Regions from separate parts of the Pelosinus sp. sgz500959 genome, predicted to be linked through region 2. Evidence: riboswitches for the same ligand, from Rfam matches in the RefSeq annotation. Region 2 holds a riboswitch; each other region holds the start of a gene.
The links. A riboswitch is a leader RNA that binds a small molecule or an ion and turns the genes downstream of it on or off. The one in region 2 is predicted to bind glycine.

Region 1 (5,713 bases), on a different contig from region 2:
ACACTGGGTATATAGTGATCATAAGCCCCTGCACCCAAAAAACAGGTATAATCTTGAAGGTTGACATTAACCCCTGCTAACTTTTGTAAGGATTTCACCAAATCCAGTTCTGACATGGCAGCAGGTAATTGCAGAGGATGATTAAATAATAACTGTGCTGGAATATCACTAAAAAGTTCTTCTACTCTCTCTACACCAATTGCATTGAGCATAGTACGTCGATCTTCTTGGGTATGAGGTAAATAGCTCCATGTCATGTTACTGACCTCCCGCCCCTATCAATTCTTCATATTCATCACTACTTAGTAATTCTCCCAGATCAGTTTCAGCGTCCATTTCGATGACAGCTAGCCACCCCTCACCGTAAGGATCTTCATTCATAATTTCAGGGGCATCCGTAAGGGCCTCATTGACTTCTACAATTACGCCGCCAACAGGTGCATAAATATCAGATACGGCTTTTACTGACTCGACTACCGAGAAACCCATCCCTACAGCAATATGGCTATCAATAGTCGGCACCTCAACAAAAACCACATCTCCAAGCTGAGATTGCGCATAATCAGTTATTCCGATCCTCGCGCGATTGCCCTCAATTTTTACCCACTCATGGTCCCGAGAATACTTTAATTCTGCTAGAATTTTCATCCTTATTTCCCCTCTCTTTTATAAAATGGCTTAGGAATGACCTGGGCAGCTACCCTTTTACCACGAATCTCTATCTCAAATTCCTGTCCTACTGCAGCAAACTCAGCTTCTACTAAAGCAAGCCCCATATTTTTATCTAAACTTGGCGAATAGCTTCCTGTGGTAACAGTCCCAATCCATCGCCCGTCAGCTATTACTGGATATTCTGCTCGAGCAATTCCCCGCCCAGTCACAATAAAACCGACAACTTTACGTTTCAAACCATTTTTCTTTTGTAGAGCCAAAGCGGCAGAACCGTTAAAATCACCTTTATCCAGCTTCACAAAGAAGCCAATCCCTGCTTCTAATGGTGAAATATCCTTCGACAATTCATGCCCGTAAAGGGGCAGACAAGCTTCAAAACGCAAGGTATCTCGACAACCGAGGCCTGCAGGTAACAAACCATAAGACTTACCAATGCTCATGATGCACTCCCATAAGGCAGCAGCATCTTCTGGACGACAATAAATTTCAAAACCATCTTCCCCAGTATAACCAGTTCTTGATACAAGAGTTTCCTTACCTGCCACCATGACCTTAGGTAAAAACCAATAATACTCTAGTTCGGCAAGAGGAGCATCAGTCAATTGACTCAAAATACTCTGTGCCAAAGGACCTTGCAGAGCTAGCTGGGCTGTCTGGTCAGATTGATTTATTAGTTCTATATCAAATTCCCTTTTATTCTCTACCATCCACTCCCAATCTTTTTCAATGTTAGCGGCATTAATGACTAATAGGTATTCCTCGTCACTATATTTATAAATCAACAAATCATCAACAACACCACCATCTGAGTAGCACATTGGCGTATACTGTATTTTATGATTGACGAGGCGCGCTATATCATTGGTGACTAAATTTTGTACATAAAGGAAAGCATCGGGTCCTTTAACACGAACCTCACCCATGTGTGAAACATCAAATAAACCAGCTTTTTCCCTCACTGCTCGATGCTCCTCTAAAATCCCAGTATACTGAACTGGCAATAACCAACCTCCAAATTCAACAATTTTGCCACCGTATTTTAAATGAGTTTCATATAGAGGTGTCTTGCGCCCTACTGTCATAATCCATCCTCCTCTTCTTTATTGTTTTTTAAAAATAAAGACAGAGACAAAGGCGGACGAATCCACCTTTGTCTCTGTCTGTTGTACCTGAGAGTTTTGCCTAACTAGGCTCCCCATCGGTGACGCCCATTTTACGGGCGTGCTCTCCAGAGTATAGTCAGGTTACGGTCCTCTTTGCCTGAGAGTTTGACAAAGTTCTTGCTCCTTCGGCGCCGCAGTTTGCGATCTCTCCCATAACCATCATTCTACACATTATTGTTTTTTCACATTTATAAATATTCTAACAAATTAGTTAATTTGTGTCAACATTATTTCATCCTTGCAATTTTGTCCCCTTATATCTTACTGATCACATTTTTTGCTATCGATGGTTGAGGTGGACTTATATACTATATGCTCAGCTTCTTGTTTAGGCATCTTGGCTAAGGCTTCATAATCATTGATTTTTCCAATATCCCACCAATCATAATCCTGGATAAAACCATATACCTCCTCTCTTTCATGTAATAAAACGGGGAAAACATCACCTGGCAAATCAACTTCCCTCTTATCTGGATTAAATCTTTCAATATAGGGAAAAATTGTTTTTTCTAATAAATAAGTTCCTGTACTGATTGGACGATCCAAGTTTTCTTTTTCAAGAAAATTTATTATTTTATTATGACTATCGATCTCCGCCAGTCCTACTTCCAAACGGTATCGAGTTGACAAAGCGACTGATACCATCCCATTGTGCTGCCTGTGAAATTCGATCAAGTCATGATAATCTAAGTGACAAATTGTATCTCCTGGTATAACTAAAAAATGTTCTTCCTCATGTAATCGGTCACGGGCACGCCAAACCTCTCCCGCCTTACCTGCAGGCACCAAGCCACGACTATATTGAATGTTTATACCCCATCTTTCTCCATTACCAAAATAATTCTCAATCTGTTCGCCCAAGTAACTGATAGCGAATATATACTCACGTATGCCATAAGAGATCAAGTACAGTAGTATCCATTCAAGTAGTGGCTTACCATGTAATGGCACCATGGGTTTTGGTATATAATCAGTAATTGGACGTAATCTTGTTCCTTTACCAGCCGCTAAAATCAATGCCTTCATTGAGAACTTCCCTCCATTAATGTTTCTGCCCAATCAGCGGCTACTTTGCTTCCTCCATATTTTTCTCCTAATGATTTGAGATGCTCAGCTCCTCTGCGATAACTGGGATTATTGATAATATTTTGTATTGCCTTCACCAAAATATCAGCTGTTAATGTTGCTTTGTTTAATACGATTCCCGCACCATACTCAGAAAGGACAGCACCATTGTCCTCTTGTTCTCCTATGGAAGGTACTACCACAGCAGGTGTTCCACAAGCAATACATGTCATCAAGGTGGACGATCCACCATGAAAAACAGTGACGTCGCTGGCCTTGATCATTTCAGTCCCTGGAACATAGCCTTTAATCATCGCATTATTTGGTGGATCATACTGTAAGATAACTTCAGGTTGGATTACCATACCAGTAGCGATAATCCCTGTTACCTCCGGTATTAATCTCAGAGCATCTAATACAATCTTTAAAAATTGTTCCCCAATCAGCGATGAACCCCCACCGATTGTTATGTAAACCATCAATTTATTTCGATCACCCATATGCATTTGCTTTAAGTCTTCCTTTTCCGGCAATTGATCAGGGTACTCTATTAATAAGGGACCAGTAAATCTAATCTTCTCTTTTATGCCCATGAATTTCTGCCCAAAATCTTCAAATGTTATTCCGCCACTGATCTCTGGCATACCTTCTAGAATAATGATATCTGCCATTTTAAAGACATCAATCATTCCGTCTATTATTTTTTCCGATTCTTCTTGTCCATTACCTTGCAGTCTATCGGCGAGCATCTGAAAAGTTTTCTCTCCATGCGGCTGCAAAAATACCATCATAGAAGGTATTCCCAATTGCTGAGCCGTTCGTGATCCACTAAGAGTACCACTAAGAATAAGATTGGGCTGTTCTCTTTTCCCGATCTCAATTTCAATTTTAGCAATTGCGTTCATTACTTCTTTCATTTTTGTAGTCATTTCTTCTTTTGGCATATTTAATCGCCGTTGCTCATCATTATAAACTTCCACCTCAGGCATATCTTCCACTTCAATGACATGGATTCCAAAGTCTTTAATAATAGAAACTAATTTACCAGCTGCAATAAATTGAATATCATGACCCCGGCGTTGCAGAGCCTTGGCTATTGCTATGACTCTCATTGTCTGCCCCATGATTGTACCTGTACCCATTTGTGCTGTGCATAAAACTTTCATGTAAAAAATCCTCCTTAACTTCGTTGACGATTAAATGCTGTTGGGAAAGGAATTCATCAAGCAAATTGTGAAAGTAATCTCTGTAATGTTCATAAATCATACTCCGCACTTCAGGTTTGGTGGGAAAATCATTGGTTTCACAGATTGACGCTTTCACTGAACCAAGCATATTCCCTAGTACTACAGCAATCAGCGGACTATGAATTTTTGCATAAGCGTAGATAAACCCTGCCGACGCAGAATCGCCGCAGCCTATCGTATCTACGACCCTCCCAACATCAGTCACTGGAACAGTTGCCCAGAATATTTTATCCTGACGCTGCCAGGCAACCAAAGATGACTGATCACCAAATGTAATCCAGCAGGCAACTAGCCCTCTTTTCACTATACTAAGGGCATATTGCAGATAATCCGTAAATTCTCTAAGAAGTTGTCCTGAAGCCCACGATGCTTCTTTATCGTTCATTTTGAGAATATCAATGTGATTGAGCCATTCATCAGAACAGATCCAATTCTTCCTATACCGTTTTCCAGCTTCGTTTACACCCGTTACTAGACCATGAACATCTAAAAAGATTGTAGCCTTAGTTTTACTTCTGAATTGCTCTAATTGACTAAGAGGTATATCCGTTTCATTGAGCGGCATTAATATTACATAATCACATTCTGATAAAAGGCTTAATTCTTCAGCTGAAATAGGTTCCATCACTTGGGTTTGACAACTCGTACGCTCATGCTCATCAACATATGTTAAATCAATTCTGGTTCCCGTTGTATTTGAAATATTAATACCTACCATATTAATATTAGGATGGTTAAGAAATTCTTTAACTTGTAATCGATCTTCTGAAGATACATGAGACAAACAAATAACAACGTCCTCTGTTCCTTCCACTAACTTCGCCAACACTTGTGCAGTATAATGAATAGCTCCGAATTTACAAAGGATTTCTCCATTTGGCCATACAATCCGATCTTTCGATATTGGCCCTACAATACCAAATTTCATAGTACCCTCCTGCCGAATAAATGAATATTCCTATTGCTGACATATAACGTGAAAAACAACTTGGAAATTAAACCTGACAACCAGCATTATTTTAATTTCTTCCTTTGTCTTTCCTTAGATTGACTTTCCTTAATCAGATCAGGAACAAGTTCGGATGCTAACTCCACTTCAGAAACTATATTTTCAGCAAATAATGTGACGCCTGCTTCTTCTAAACCGCTTCTGTCATTCCCTTTTTCTAACTTAGCTCCTCCCATAAACAAACTGATAACGATACCTGCAATCGCAATGAGCATGGCAACCCAAAATACGATTTGTAGAGATTCTGAAAGAGCATTTTTAAGCGGTAGAAGGAATAGTTGCTGAAGATTTTCTGGAATCATCTGAATGGTCTCTGGGCTTAATAGCATATTAAATAAACTGTGAGGATCAGATTGTCCTCTTGCTAGTATATCGCCTAATGGACTTACCTCTATATCAGGAATACTCTGTATGACGGGAAAAAAATCTTTTTTCATAATGTTATTTGAATAGCCATTAAAGATTGAAGCAAGCACTGTCATACCAAGAGTTCCGCCAATGCTGCGAAAAAACTGTGTTGCTGAGGTTGCCACCCCACGGCGTTCAGGTCCAAATGC
Region 2 (5,713 bases):
GCGGCTGAACTTGCCATGAAGCTATAAAAATCCATATCCTGATGAGCACCTGAATTGACCCGATCAACTAGACCAGGCGCAGGTGTGCATGTTACTTCATAGAGCATGGCTTCAACAGCTAATGTTCCTAATTTTTCAGCGACTGAACTGACCAATCGGGTCTCATAAGCTCGAAAATGATTGAGCATTTTCGCGACTGCCAATTGTATATCTTCCTGTGTATGTTTTTGTTCACGCATACACATTACAGTCTCACAACCACAGACAAAACATCCACGGCTTTGCCCTTGATCTTGACGAGATAAAAGTTGGCCAAATCCATCAAATACATCAATATCTAACAAACGAGCAAAAGGATATTCTTCTTCAATCTCCACCGTAATCTTTTTAATAAACGATCCTATATCCGTTGCTGCCAACAAGGCCTCAGGACCAGTCACTGCATTGACTTGTTCTTCACCAATGACGTTAAGCCGCCTTCTAACGGTTTGTACAGCATAATCTCTAAGCCTTCTCAGGATAGGCAGATCCTTCACAGGACCTGGCATATTGATTGTAATACTAACGAGAGCCGTTGCATACTTTTTTCTAAAATCTTTTTGCCTATTATAGCGAGCCTCTTTCCCGGCTAATATATCTTCTAATGTAATCTGCGGGTTTATCATATCCACACTCCATCTAACTCTCTACTTCTTTTGCACCGATGATATCATTTCAACCACTTTAGCAATTAATGTCTTATTCAAATATTGTCGATTTTTACATGTCAAAATATAATGGTTTAGTCTTTTTGCTGGGAAAATGATTGGAATACTACTGTTTTGAACATTTACATTCACATCTTCATTGGTAAATAATATTATACCTTCAACCCATACATTAATTCCATTCTCTTTTAAAAATTTTGATAATTTATAAACTTGCCCTTTCACTTGCTTCACTGGATTATTCATTTTTTTTGAATAACGGCCGCCACCTCGACCGACTTTAAGTTGCGTCCATTCTGAGGCTTCCGCATCACCAACGATCTTGCCATTATGATTTTTAACTTCAACAATATAAATGCCTTTCATTCCTACAATAATTAAGTCTGTTTCTTGACTATAATTTTGATATGAAATGGTGACATTCGTGAATACATGATAACCTTCAGGAAGTTTTAAAGCCTGAGCTAGCCCCAAATTTTCACCTTTAGCACCAAAGCGAAAAATAACACCTCGCTTAACAAAATAACTTGCAAGTACCATAAACATCATAATCGGCAAAAAATAGTACCACTTATTCACTTGAATTTGTTGGACAAAGATAATATAAAATGAAGTGATGACCAACACAAAAAAAATTAAACCAGCAATTAAATTTCGATTCGCTTTACCACCTAAGTTATTTCTTCCTTTGTGAAAATTAGCCATATTATTCTCCTAAGTTCTTTAAACTTTCCCCACACTCATCATTTATCATTATTTATTATTAATTCTGCCCAAAATCAAAAAAACCTCCATAAAATACAATATTCTCTTTTTTATATTTTAAGAATATTGCATTTATTTCGAAAATGCAAAAGGTTTTTTGATGTTTATGTCGAAGGCTGTCATTAATTAAGATAATTTGAGTCGATTCTATTGATTCTAATGTAATTAAATTAAAAAGGGGCGATGTGAAAATGATCATTCAATCTACACGTTTTGGCGAGTTAGATGTCATGGACACGGACATTATCAAATTCCCTCAAGGTTTACTTGGTTTTCCAGAGGAAAATGCCTTTGTTCTGATCCCCCACCACTCTGATAGCCCATTTGTTTTCTTACAATCAGTCTCAGAACCTAATCTCACATTTATCATGTTGGAAACTTTAAATATCTCAAATGAATATGAATTTTTACTGGATGATGCAGTTCTTGAAGAGTTACATTTATCACCTGATAATCCTCCCCTAGTCTATAACATTGTAACGACGGCAGAAAAAGAAGATGATATGACCGTTAATCTTTTAGCGCCTATTATTATCGATACGAAGCAACGCCTAGCAAAGCAAACTGTTTTAGAAAAAGTCCCTTACCAGACTCGCCATCGTATTTTTCCTGAAGGAACATTAAAGAAAATGAAAGAACTCCAATAAAAAATAAATGGGGTCAGGTTTGACTTGCTTCACAAATCAAACCTGACCCCATATTCCTTTATGGCTTAACAGTCGCCTTAAACATTTGTTTACCATCTTTCATTTCAATAATCACTGCATTTTTTACAGCGTCATGACTTTCATTGAGAGTCGTGGCTCCTGTAATTGCAGGATAATCTTTAGTTGCTGCTAACGCTTCACGAATTTTTTCTGGTTCAACACTATTAGCACGTTTGATGGCATCAATGAGTATGTTCGTTCCATCATAACTAAGTACAGCCATGGCATCTGGCGCTTGTCCATACTCTTGCTTGTAGGCTGCTACAAAAGCTTGTGAAGTTGCACTCGTATCATCCACTGCGTAATGGTTCGTAAAATAAGTATTGTTGAGGGATGCTGGACCTGCAATTTCAACTAGTTTAGGTGAATCCCAACCATCTCCACCAACGATTGGTGCTGTAATACCAAGTTCACGTGCCTGTTTTACAATTTTACCAACTTCTTCATAATAACCTGGAAGATAAATGACTTCAGGATTTAAGGCTTTCACTTTTGTCAAAATGGTTTTAAAATCTTGATCTTTTTGTAAGTAAGCTTCTTCCGCTAAAACACTGCCACCGCCTTTAGCAAATGCATCTTTAAAGAACGAAGCTAAGCCTTTACTATAATCACTACTGCTATCAACGAGCATAACAGCTTTATTAAGTTTCAATGTATTGAGTACAAAATTTGCTCCAACAGTTCCTTGGAAAGGATCAATAAAACATACACGGAAAGTATAATTCTTTACTTTACCAGTTTTTTCATCCACAGTAACCTTTGGATTGGTAGCACCGATTGCCATATAAGGAAGTTTGCTTGCTTCAGCTACGCTAGAAGTAGCAATGGCATTAGAGCTGGAAAAAATACCAGTTACAGCAACGACTCTATCTTGCGTCGCAAGTTTAGTCATCGCATTAGCTGATTCAGAAGGCTCACTTTTATTATCTGCAATGACGGCCTGAAGTTGTTTACCAAGTACGCCGCCTTTCGCATTTGCTTCTTTGATTGCCATCTTTGCTCCATTAGCGGAAGATGTGCCAAACGTTGCATTACCACCAGTCATTTCATTCAAAACACCAATTTTAATATCTTTGGAAGCGGAATTTCCGCACCCAGCTAACACACCAGTCATTAATAAGGCTACCATTGCTAAGACAACTAATTTCAAATTTCCTTTACTCATTCGAAAAATCTCTCCTTTTTTTTGCATTACACGAATTGCATTGATTTTCATCCTTCGACGTACTCTCCCGCTCCCGTACAAAATAAAAGAGCCAAATCACATCATGATTTGACTCTGGATAAACAAATAGGAAACACCAGCAGGTGTTTTCTGCATCACAATAGAAAAATAGCTATTCTTCTATCATGATTTTTGTCTCTGTCCTTTTGCCTGAGAGCTTTGCCAACAAAATAATTTTGTTGTATTTCACCTTCGGCGCCCTATGTGAGGGTCTCTCCAGAGTTCTGTCCATGTACGGTTTCTACTCGGTAATTCGAGTGCCTGAGAGTGTTATTCCTTCGGCGGGCCATTACAGCCTCTCTCCCGTAAACTTCATCCAGATAAACATATGTAGTTTTAGAAAGTACTTTTAAAGCAGTTTCTATTATAAAACAATGTATTGAATTATTCAATGGTAATTATGAAAGTTATTTATTTTTTTTATTTGACCGTATACAAAGGACCTTCCAGATCATCTGGAAGGTCCTGGTGAACATTCACTTTTAATTCAATTATAAAGTGCAAGCACCATCTACACTTAATACTGTTCCATTGATGTACTTAGCATCATCTGACGCCAAGAAGGCAAAAGCTGCTGCAATTTCTTCAGGCTCACCCAAACGTCCTGCAGGAACTTTAACTAAAATCCGATCTTGTAATACTTGCTCAGGAATCTTTTTCACCATATCTGTACCAATAAAACCAGGTGCAACACAATTGAAACGCAAACCAGATTTGGCCATTTCTTTTGCCCATGATTTGGTCATTCCAATTACGCCCCACTTAGTCGCTGCATAATTAGTTTGTCCCATGTTGCCATAAATACCAACTACAGAAGATGAAGTTAACACAACACCTGATTTTTGTTCCAACATAAATGGTAATACTGCAGAAGTACAATTAAATACACCAGTAAGATTTACGGAAATAACTGCATCCCAAGCATCTTTTGTCATTTTCTTCATCATGGCATCTTTTGTGATTCCTGCATTATTAATTAAAACATCAATTTTGCCAAAAGTTTCAATGGCTTTATCAATCATGTTCTTGACACTCTCTGGGCAAGACACGTCAACTTGAACATAAACTGCAGATGATCCTTTTTCTTCTACTTCTTTTACAGTCCCTGAACCATCAGCAAAATCAGCGACAACAATCTTGGCACCTTCTTCTGCAAATCTAAGAGCAGTACATTTGCCAATCCCATTAGCCGAACCAGTAATTAAAACAACTTTATCTTTTAAACCTCTCATCATAAAAACCCCTTCCATTCTATAATCTGTAATCCTGTACCTTAAACTTATGCAAATTTTATGCCAATATTTTTTTTAGCAATAAAGACTGACAAACTCAATCATTATCATCAATCGACTGTCTACTCTTTTTTATGCAACTTGATAACGTACTTAAGAATAGACAATACTTGTGTAGTATATTAGACACTTTAAAAAGATCCCTACAAATGATTTAGAGTTTAAATGATAAAGCACTCGTCGAGTTATCAACGAGTGCAGATTGATTTTTTAGTTACTGAATGTTATATTTCTTCATTTTTTGATAAAAACCAGATCGATGAATACCTAAGATTTTGGCAGCTTCACTCTTATTGCCCCCTGCAGTTTCCAATGCTTTTAAAATGGCTTGCCGCTCTGCATCGCCCATCATTCCAGCTAAGTTGTCTGCGCTGTCTACTTGGCTCTTTGCTTTGTTAATTTTTCTGAGCGCAGGTGCTAAATGTTCAGGTACAATAAAGACTTCATCCTCATCGATTAAATTGACTGCTCTTTCCAGTATATTTTCTAGTTCTCTTACATTTCCTGGCCAATTATAGTTCATCAGGAGTTGCAGAGTCGCTACCGATACCCCTTCGACACAATGTTGTACCTGTCGATTGATTTTCTTTAACAATACATTGCATAACATAGGAATATCCTCTGTCCGTTCCCGTAGTGGAGGAATATTAAGAGATACAATATTTAAGCGATAATATAAGTCTTGACGAAATTTTCCTTCCTCAATCATTTTTTCTAAATCTCGGTTAGTCGCTGCGATAATCCGTAAATCTAGCTTTAATGTTTTAGTTCCGCCGACACGCTCAAACTCTCTTTCTTGCAATACACGCAGCATCTTAGCTTGCATGGAAAGAGGCATATCACCAATCTCATCTAAGAAGATCGTCCCACCATTTGCCAGTTCAAACCGACCTGGTTTGCCGCCTTTTTTAGCACCAGAAAAAGCCCCTTCGTCATAGCCAAACAATTCCGATTCCAAAAGATTATCAGGTACTGCCGCACAATTGACTTTAATAAATGGGCCATTATGTCTTAAAC
Region 3 (5,713 bases), on a different contig from region 2:
CTATAGCAATGAGGGCATTGACCCAAATAAGTTTTGGACGTTTAAGGGCTTCTTTCTTAGCATCGAATTTAGCTTCTTCCTCAGTAATATCAGTGTTGATATTTTGCCCAGCTCCGCGTCTTTTTTCGAGAATACCTAAAATGGCGGCAAAAATGGTATTTACAATTATACCTGCCACTTGAAGAGGGATTAAAGTATGCCATAAAACATTAGGATCTGAGTGAGTTACAGCGGCAACCCTAGCAGTTGGTCCGCCCCATGGTACTAAGTTCATAATACTCATGGCCATACCGCAAATCAAAAGTAATATGACTGGCCGTATATTTAGTTTCTTATAAACATTTATCATGGCTGGTACAGTGATTAGAAGGGTTACTGCCAGCGATCCATCAAGGTGGGCAATTGTAGCTATAAAGGACGTGGCTACAGTTACAGCAACAACGTTATTGCCTGCTTTTTTGACTAAAAAATTAACAAATGGGTCAAACAAACCTGCATCCATCAAAACACCGAAAAAGGTAATTGAAAATATAAATAAAATGGCAACACTCGAGGTAGTCATTATACCTTTTTGGGCATACTCAGCAATATTGTTAATTCCAAAACCGGCTATCAAGGCAGCTACCAACGGAGTGGCAACAAAAATAGGGGTTGGAGTCACTTTTGACTGTAACAACATATAAACGATTACACCAATCATTCCAAAGCCTATCGCTGCTAAAACATTAGGGTCTATCATATTTGTTCCTCCTTTAATATATAGTTTGCCGAAAGTTGATGGCAGAAAAGACGTAGGGTACCTCCTTTTCTTTAATATCAATTAGTTTATTAAGATTAGAATAATTGAATATTACTAAATATACAATTGTTTTGTTCATTTAGTTTATTTTGTTTATTTTGTTTGTTTTGATTATTCAATTTATTCGTTCATGCTTTTAGGCGATAATGGTTAGTTGGCCTACCTACTAGGAGATTTTCAAGTAGTCTTTCTATTTAAATATTTCTCTATAAAATTCAGGTTTACGCTCTCCATTCTCAAAAGCCTTAAATACATTATGTGAAAAATAAGTTGCTCAGGGGACAAGTTTACTGTCCCCTATGTTTTCACATTTATCAAAATTATCCATATCCCGTTTTTTAAACATACTATCATTTTTTTATTTAAGGAATGATAGTTCATCCATAGTTTTTTGGCTTCAGTAGTTGGTCCACCAGCTGGTGATGATGTCATTATTTGCTGATTTATATAACTCTCCTCTATACTCATCCCCCATGGCCAATTTCATCTAAAGCTATCTAACAAGACAGGTTCTTTCAAACTCGGATAGCTTATAACTTTATAGATTTTTCACTTTAATGTATCGTGCTGGCGTTATTTAAACACCTTCTACTAAACGATTTTCGTCCTCGGCCTCTTCTGCTTTCGATTTAACAATCTTATAAATCACACCAAGCATTATAAACCACACTGGGGTTATAAACAGTGCTACACGAGTTTCCTCATTAAGTGCCAAGGTAACTAGAACAAAAGCAAAAAATGCTAAAATTACATAGTTAATGATCGGATATAGCGGCATTTTGAATTTGCTTTTAGCAGCAAGTGCAGGATTGGTTTTCCGATATTTCAGATGACAAATCGTGATAATTGCCCAAATAAAAATAAAACAAAATGTTGATATACTGGTAATTAATACAAAGATTCCTTCTGGCATAATATATTGCAGGATAACCGCAATCAAGACGACAAATGTAGAGACGATTGTTGCATTCGCAGGTACTTGGTTAGAAGTCAATTTTTTCATTGATTCAGGTGCATTATTTTCTTTTGCCAGAGAGTAAACCATGCGACTTGTACTAAAAATACCACTGTTACAAGCAGATGCAGCCGATGTTAGGACAACAAAGTTTACAATTGTTGCTGCAGCTGCGATTCCCACTGCAGAAAAAACTTGAACAAAAGGGCTTCGTTCTGGACTAATGGAAGTCCAAGGGTATATGCTCATAATGACAAGAAGCGCTCCAATATAGAACAGAATCACTCGGATTGGAATATTATTGATGGCTTTAGGTATAACATTTTCTGGATCTTCTGTTTCACCAGCGGTTAAGCCAACTAATTCGATTCCCGTAAAAGCAAATACAACCATTTGAAAAGAAAGGATAAAACCGCTTAAACCATTAGGCATCCAACCACCATAACTCCAAAGGTTACTAAAGCTAGATACACCAGCATCGGTAGAAAAACCTTTAATAATCATAAATGTACCAATTACAATCAACGCCATAATGGCAACTACTTTGATTAAAGCAAACCAAAATTCCATTTCACCAAATAACTTCACAGCAGTAAGATTCATAATCAGCAAAATCATAAGAATGATAAGACTGGGAACCCATTGTGCAATACTCGGAAACCAGTACTGTATATAAAGACCAGCAGCCGTTACATCAGCCATAGCCAGTGAAATCCAGCAAAACCAGTAGGTCCATCCCGTAATAAATGCCGCTCGATCTCCCATATACTCACGTACAAAATCGACAAAAGAATTATACTTTAAATTAGAAAGCAATAATTCTCCAAGGGCACGCATTACAAAAAAGCAAATTAGACCTGTAATCATATAGGCAAATAAAATAGACGGACCTGCCAAATGAATGGATCTACCTGACCCTAGAAATAATCCTGTACCAATTGCACCACCAATTGCCAATAATTGAACATGACGATTTTTCAATCCTCTTGATAAATTTTGATTTTCTACCATATGTACTCCACCTTTTTAACTATTACTTTTTTTAATTGTTAGTACTGTAAATCCAATTTTAGAGACTTACGATTTGTTCATTTCTCCCAACGTATTTAACACCGACCTCAAAAAACACAGAAAGAGACCAGATTATAAAATCTGACCTCAACAAATACACTAATAAACCAAATGATTACATTTAGCTAAAAAAATACATAAAGAGACCAAATCATAAAATTTGGCCTCAAAATAAAACAGCTAATTTGCTCTGTCCTTTTACCTGAGAGATTCACTGATTTAAAATACATCAGCTTGCTCCTTCGGTGCTCTATTGAGGCTCTCCAGAGTTTCGTCCAATAACGGTCCTTTTACCTGAAAGCATTACATCTTCGGTGGATTAAAAATCTCTCTCCCGTCATCTTCATACGAAGTTCAGTATTAAATTTTCAGTACAGTTATACACTTTATCACCTATTTATACAAACGTCAACTTAAAATGTACATTTATGACACTAAGGGACGCTCCTTTTTTGACAACTTTATTGTGACAAAAAAAAGAACGTCCCTTAGTGTCCCGCAAAAAAAGAACGTCCCTTAGTGTCCCGCTGGCCACTTAAACGAGTCAGAGAACTGTCACTTGACTCATTACATTACCTGCCGGACTTTGAATAACCAGTCCATGTTCGCGTAACTGTTCCGCTCTCTTTTTCCGTACTAAAAAAGTTATATCAATAACTACTGGCCTCCTTCCGTCTTTCAAATCTGGCTCTTCTCCAAGCGACAGTTTATATGATCTAATATAACTATCACGTGCACGGGATAATAAATGTTGGAGGTTCTAAGTTATGACTAATAATGGATTACCCTTGAAAGTAGGCATATTTTTATTTGATGGTGCTGAGACAACGGATTTTATTGGACCCTATGATGTATTTTCCGCTGTAGATTTCATCTCATCCCAAGAGCAGACAACTCTATATCAGACATCGCGTACTCTGTATGAGATTTTCACTGTCAGCGAAACTAAAAAGGATCTGCACGTTATGGTAGGCGGATTAGTTGTTAAGGCAGAATATGATTTTAACGATTGCCCCGAAATTGATATCTTAGTTGTACCTGGTGGACTAATAACGGAGGAACTTTTAGCCAATACCAAGGTAATTAACTGGTTGCAAGATCAGAGTAAAAATACGATTATCACCTTATCCGTATGTAGCGGAGCCTTATTACTTGCCAAAGCAGGGCTCCTTAGCAAGTTGCCCGTAACAACACATCATCTATGCTTTGGTGACTTATTGGCTATAGATCCTACAATCATCTTGAAGAAAGATGAGAGATTTGTTGATAACGGCCAGATTATCACGGCAGCTGGAGTTACAGCTGGATACGACGCAGCAATGTATATCGTCGCTAAGACAGTCGGAGGTGATGCTTTCTTTAAAGCAGGCGAAATACTAGAATACGGAGATGCTTGGAAGAGCGTACAAAGACGCCTAGCTGGGCTACCTGTCCATCGCACAATTACCGATAAATGTATCAAATGCGGTAAATGCGCGAAAATTTGTCCACACGGTGCCGTTGTTCAGGGCGAAACTCAGTTTAGGATTGAACCAGAGTACTGTGTTGGTATAGGTCCATGCAACAAGGTATGTCCGGTAGCAGCTATTGAATCATCATTTTAGCTGGCAATTCAGTAAAATGATAATTGTTACTTATCCAGAACTTATATAAATATGCTATAACGCCAGGGAAAACAGTAAAAAGCTCTTCTCCCTGGCGTTACTATATAATGTAGAAACCACTATGAAGGTTCGTATTTATTTTGTAATGATATGCCAACTCTCTGATAAATAAAAAATTTACCTTATCTGCATAACCAAGCTTGAACTCTAAATCAACTCACTTAACCAAATCTGACGCAATAATCGGACAGCCGGATTGATATCCTCGTTCTTAATGGCTCCGAAACCCAAAAGAACAAGGGCTGTTTTACCGGGCGAGGATTCCACCCATATATTTTCACTACGAATATATACACCGGCTTGAACCGCCTTCTCTACCAAGTTTTCTGAGGACATTGACTGATTAAAATGCAATAGAATATGAAGACCGGCATTTCCCCCGGATACTGTCACAGCATCGCCGAAATGCTCTTGTAATGCTCGCAACAAAATATCTCTTTTTTTCTTAAACTGACGAAGCATTTTCCGCAAGTGACTTTCAAAAAGATTTTCCTTTAAAAACAGTTCTAGTGGTTTTTGAATAAGCAAAGGCACTGAACAAGCATAATTTTCATTTTTTTGTTGCAAGCGCAGCGCTAAACTTTTGGGTAATACCACATAAGCAATCCGCAAGGAAGGAGAGAGAATCTTGGAGAAGCTACCGATATAGATTACTTTATCTGGTGCCAATCCTTGTAAAGCCGGTGCTGGTTTTACATCATAACGTAGGTGGCAGTTATAGTCATCTTCAATAATCAAAGAATCCCGTTCATAGGCCCAATCAATAAGCTGCAGTCGCCGAGTTATGGACATAATTTGCCCTGTAGGGAATTGATGTGAAGGTGTTACATATACGGCCTGGGCATTGGTGGTTCGTAATGCTTTAACGTTAAGGCCATGGTGATTAACCGGCACGAGTGGCACCTGAAAGCCATAATTGGTAAAAGCTAAGTGGGCAGCAGCGAAACCAGGATCTTCCATGGCAATGAAGTCTGCTACCTTGCGGAGAAGCTGACAGACAACCGTAAGTCCATGGATCGTTCCAGAAGTAATCAATATTTGGTCGGCTGTACATCGGACATCCCGATATTCATATAAATACTTTACCAGTTCCTGACGTAGTCCAGGTTCTCCCATAAAGTCACTGTAGTTCAAAAATTGTTCGTTGTTTTGTTGCAAACAGAGGTTAGTTAATCGTTGCCATTGGGCAAAGGGAAAGGTCTGCTGGCTCAGATTGCCATACCG

Region 1: linked by a shared signal. The riboswitch ahead of gcvT (glycine cleavage system aminomethyltransferase GcvT) and the one ahead of ACAN52_RS15215 (ABC transporter substrate-binding protein) in region 2 are both predicted to bind glycine.
Region 3: linked by a shared signal. The riboswitch ahead of ACAN52_RS09180 (amino acid permease) and the one ahead of ACAN52_RS15215 (ABC transporter substrate-binding protein) in region 2 are both predicted to bind glycine.

The regions. Positions count from the first base shown of each region.
Region 1 is NZ_JBGJZL010000005.1:147,253-152,965, reverse strand. It holds gene gcvPA (aminomethyl-transferring glycine dehydrogenase subunit GcvPA) at 1-257, opposite strand, end outside; gene gcvH (glycine cleavage system protein GcvH) at 259-648, opposite strand; gene gcvT (glycine cleavage system aminomethyltransferase GcvT) at 651-1,754, opposite strand; glycine riboswitch at 1,910-1,998, opposite strand; gene ACAN52_RS09700 (NDP-sugar synthase) at 2,097-2,861, opposite strand; gene ACAN52_RS09695 (glycosyltransferase) at 2,858-4,066, opposite strand; gene ACAN52_RS09690 (carbohydrate kinase family protein) at 3,966-5,075, opposite strand; gene ACAN52_RS09685 (MDR family MFS transporter) at 5,162-5,713, opposite strand, start outside.
Region 2 is NZ_JBGJZL010000009.1:138,558-144,270, forward strand. It holds gene citG (triphosphoribosyl-dephospho-CoA synthase CitG) at 1-665, opposite strand, end outside; gene ACAN52_RS15205 (nuclease-related domain-containing protein) at 687-1,412, opposite strand; gene fliW (flagellar assembly protein FliW) at 1,664-2,119, shown strand; gene ACAN52_RS15215 (ABC transporter substrate-binding protein) at 2,178-3,344, opposite strand; glycine riboswitch at 3,533-3,634, opposite strand; glycine riboswitch at 3,641-3,720, opposite strand; gene ACAN52_RS15220 (beta-ketoacyl-ACP reductase) at 3,896-4,639, opposite strand; gene ACAN52_RS15225 (sigma 54-interacting transcriptional regulator) at 4,911-5,713, opposite strand, start outside.
Region 3 is NZ_JBGJZL010000005.1:24,755-30,467, reverse strand. It holds gene ACAN52_RS09185 (CitMHS family transporter) at 1-739, opposite strand, end outside; gene ACAN52_RS09180 (amino acid permease) at 1,377-2,765, opposite strand; glycine riboswitch at 3,006-3,102, opposite strand; gene ACAN52_RS09175 (hypothetical protein) at 3,370-3,507, opposite strand; gene ACAN52_RS09170 (DJ-1/PfpI family protein) at 3,593-4,429, shown strand; gene ACAN52_RS09165 (PLP-dependent aminotransferase family protein) at 4,637-5,713, opposite strand, start outside.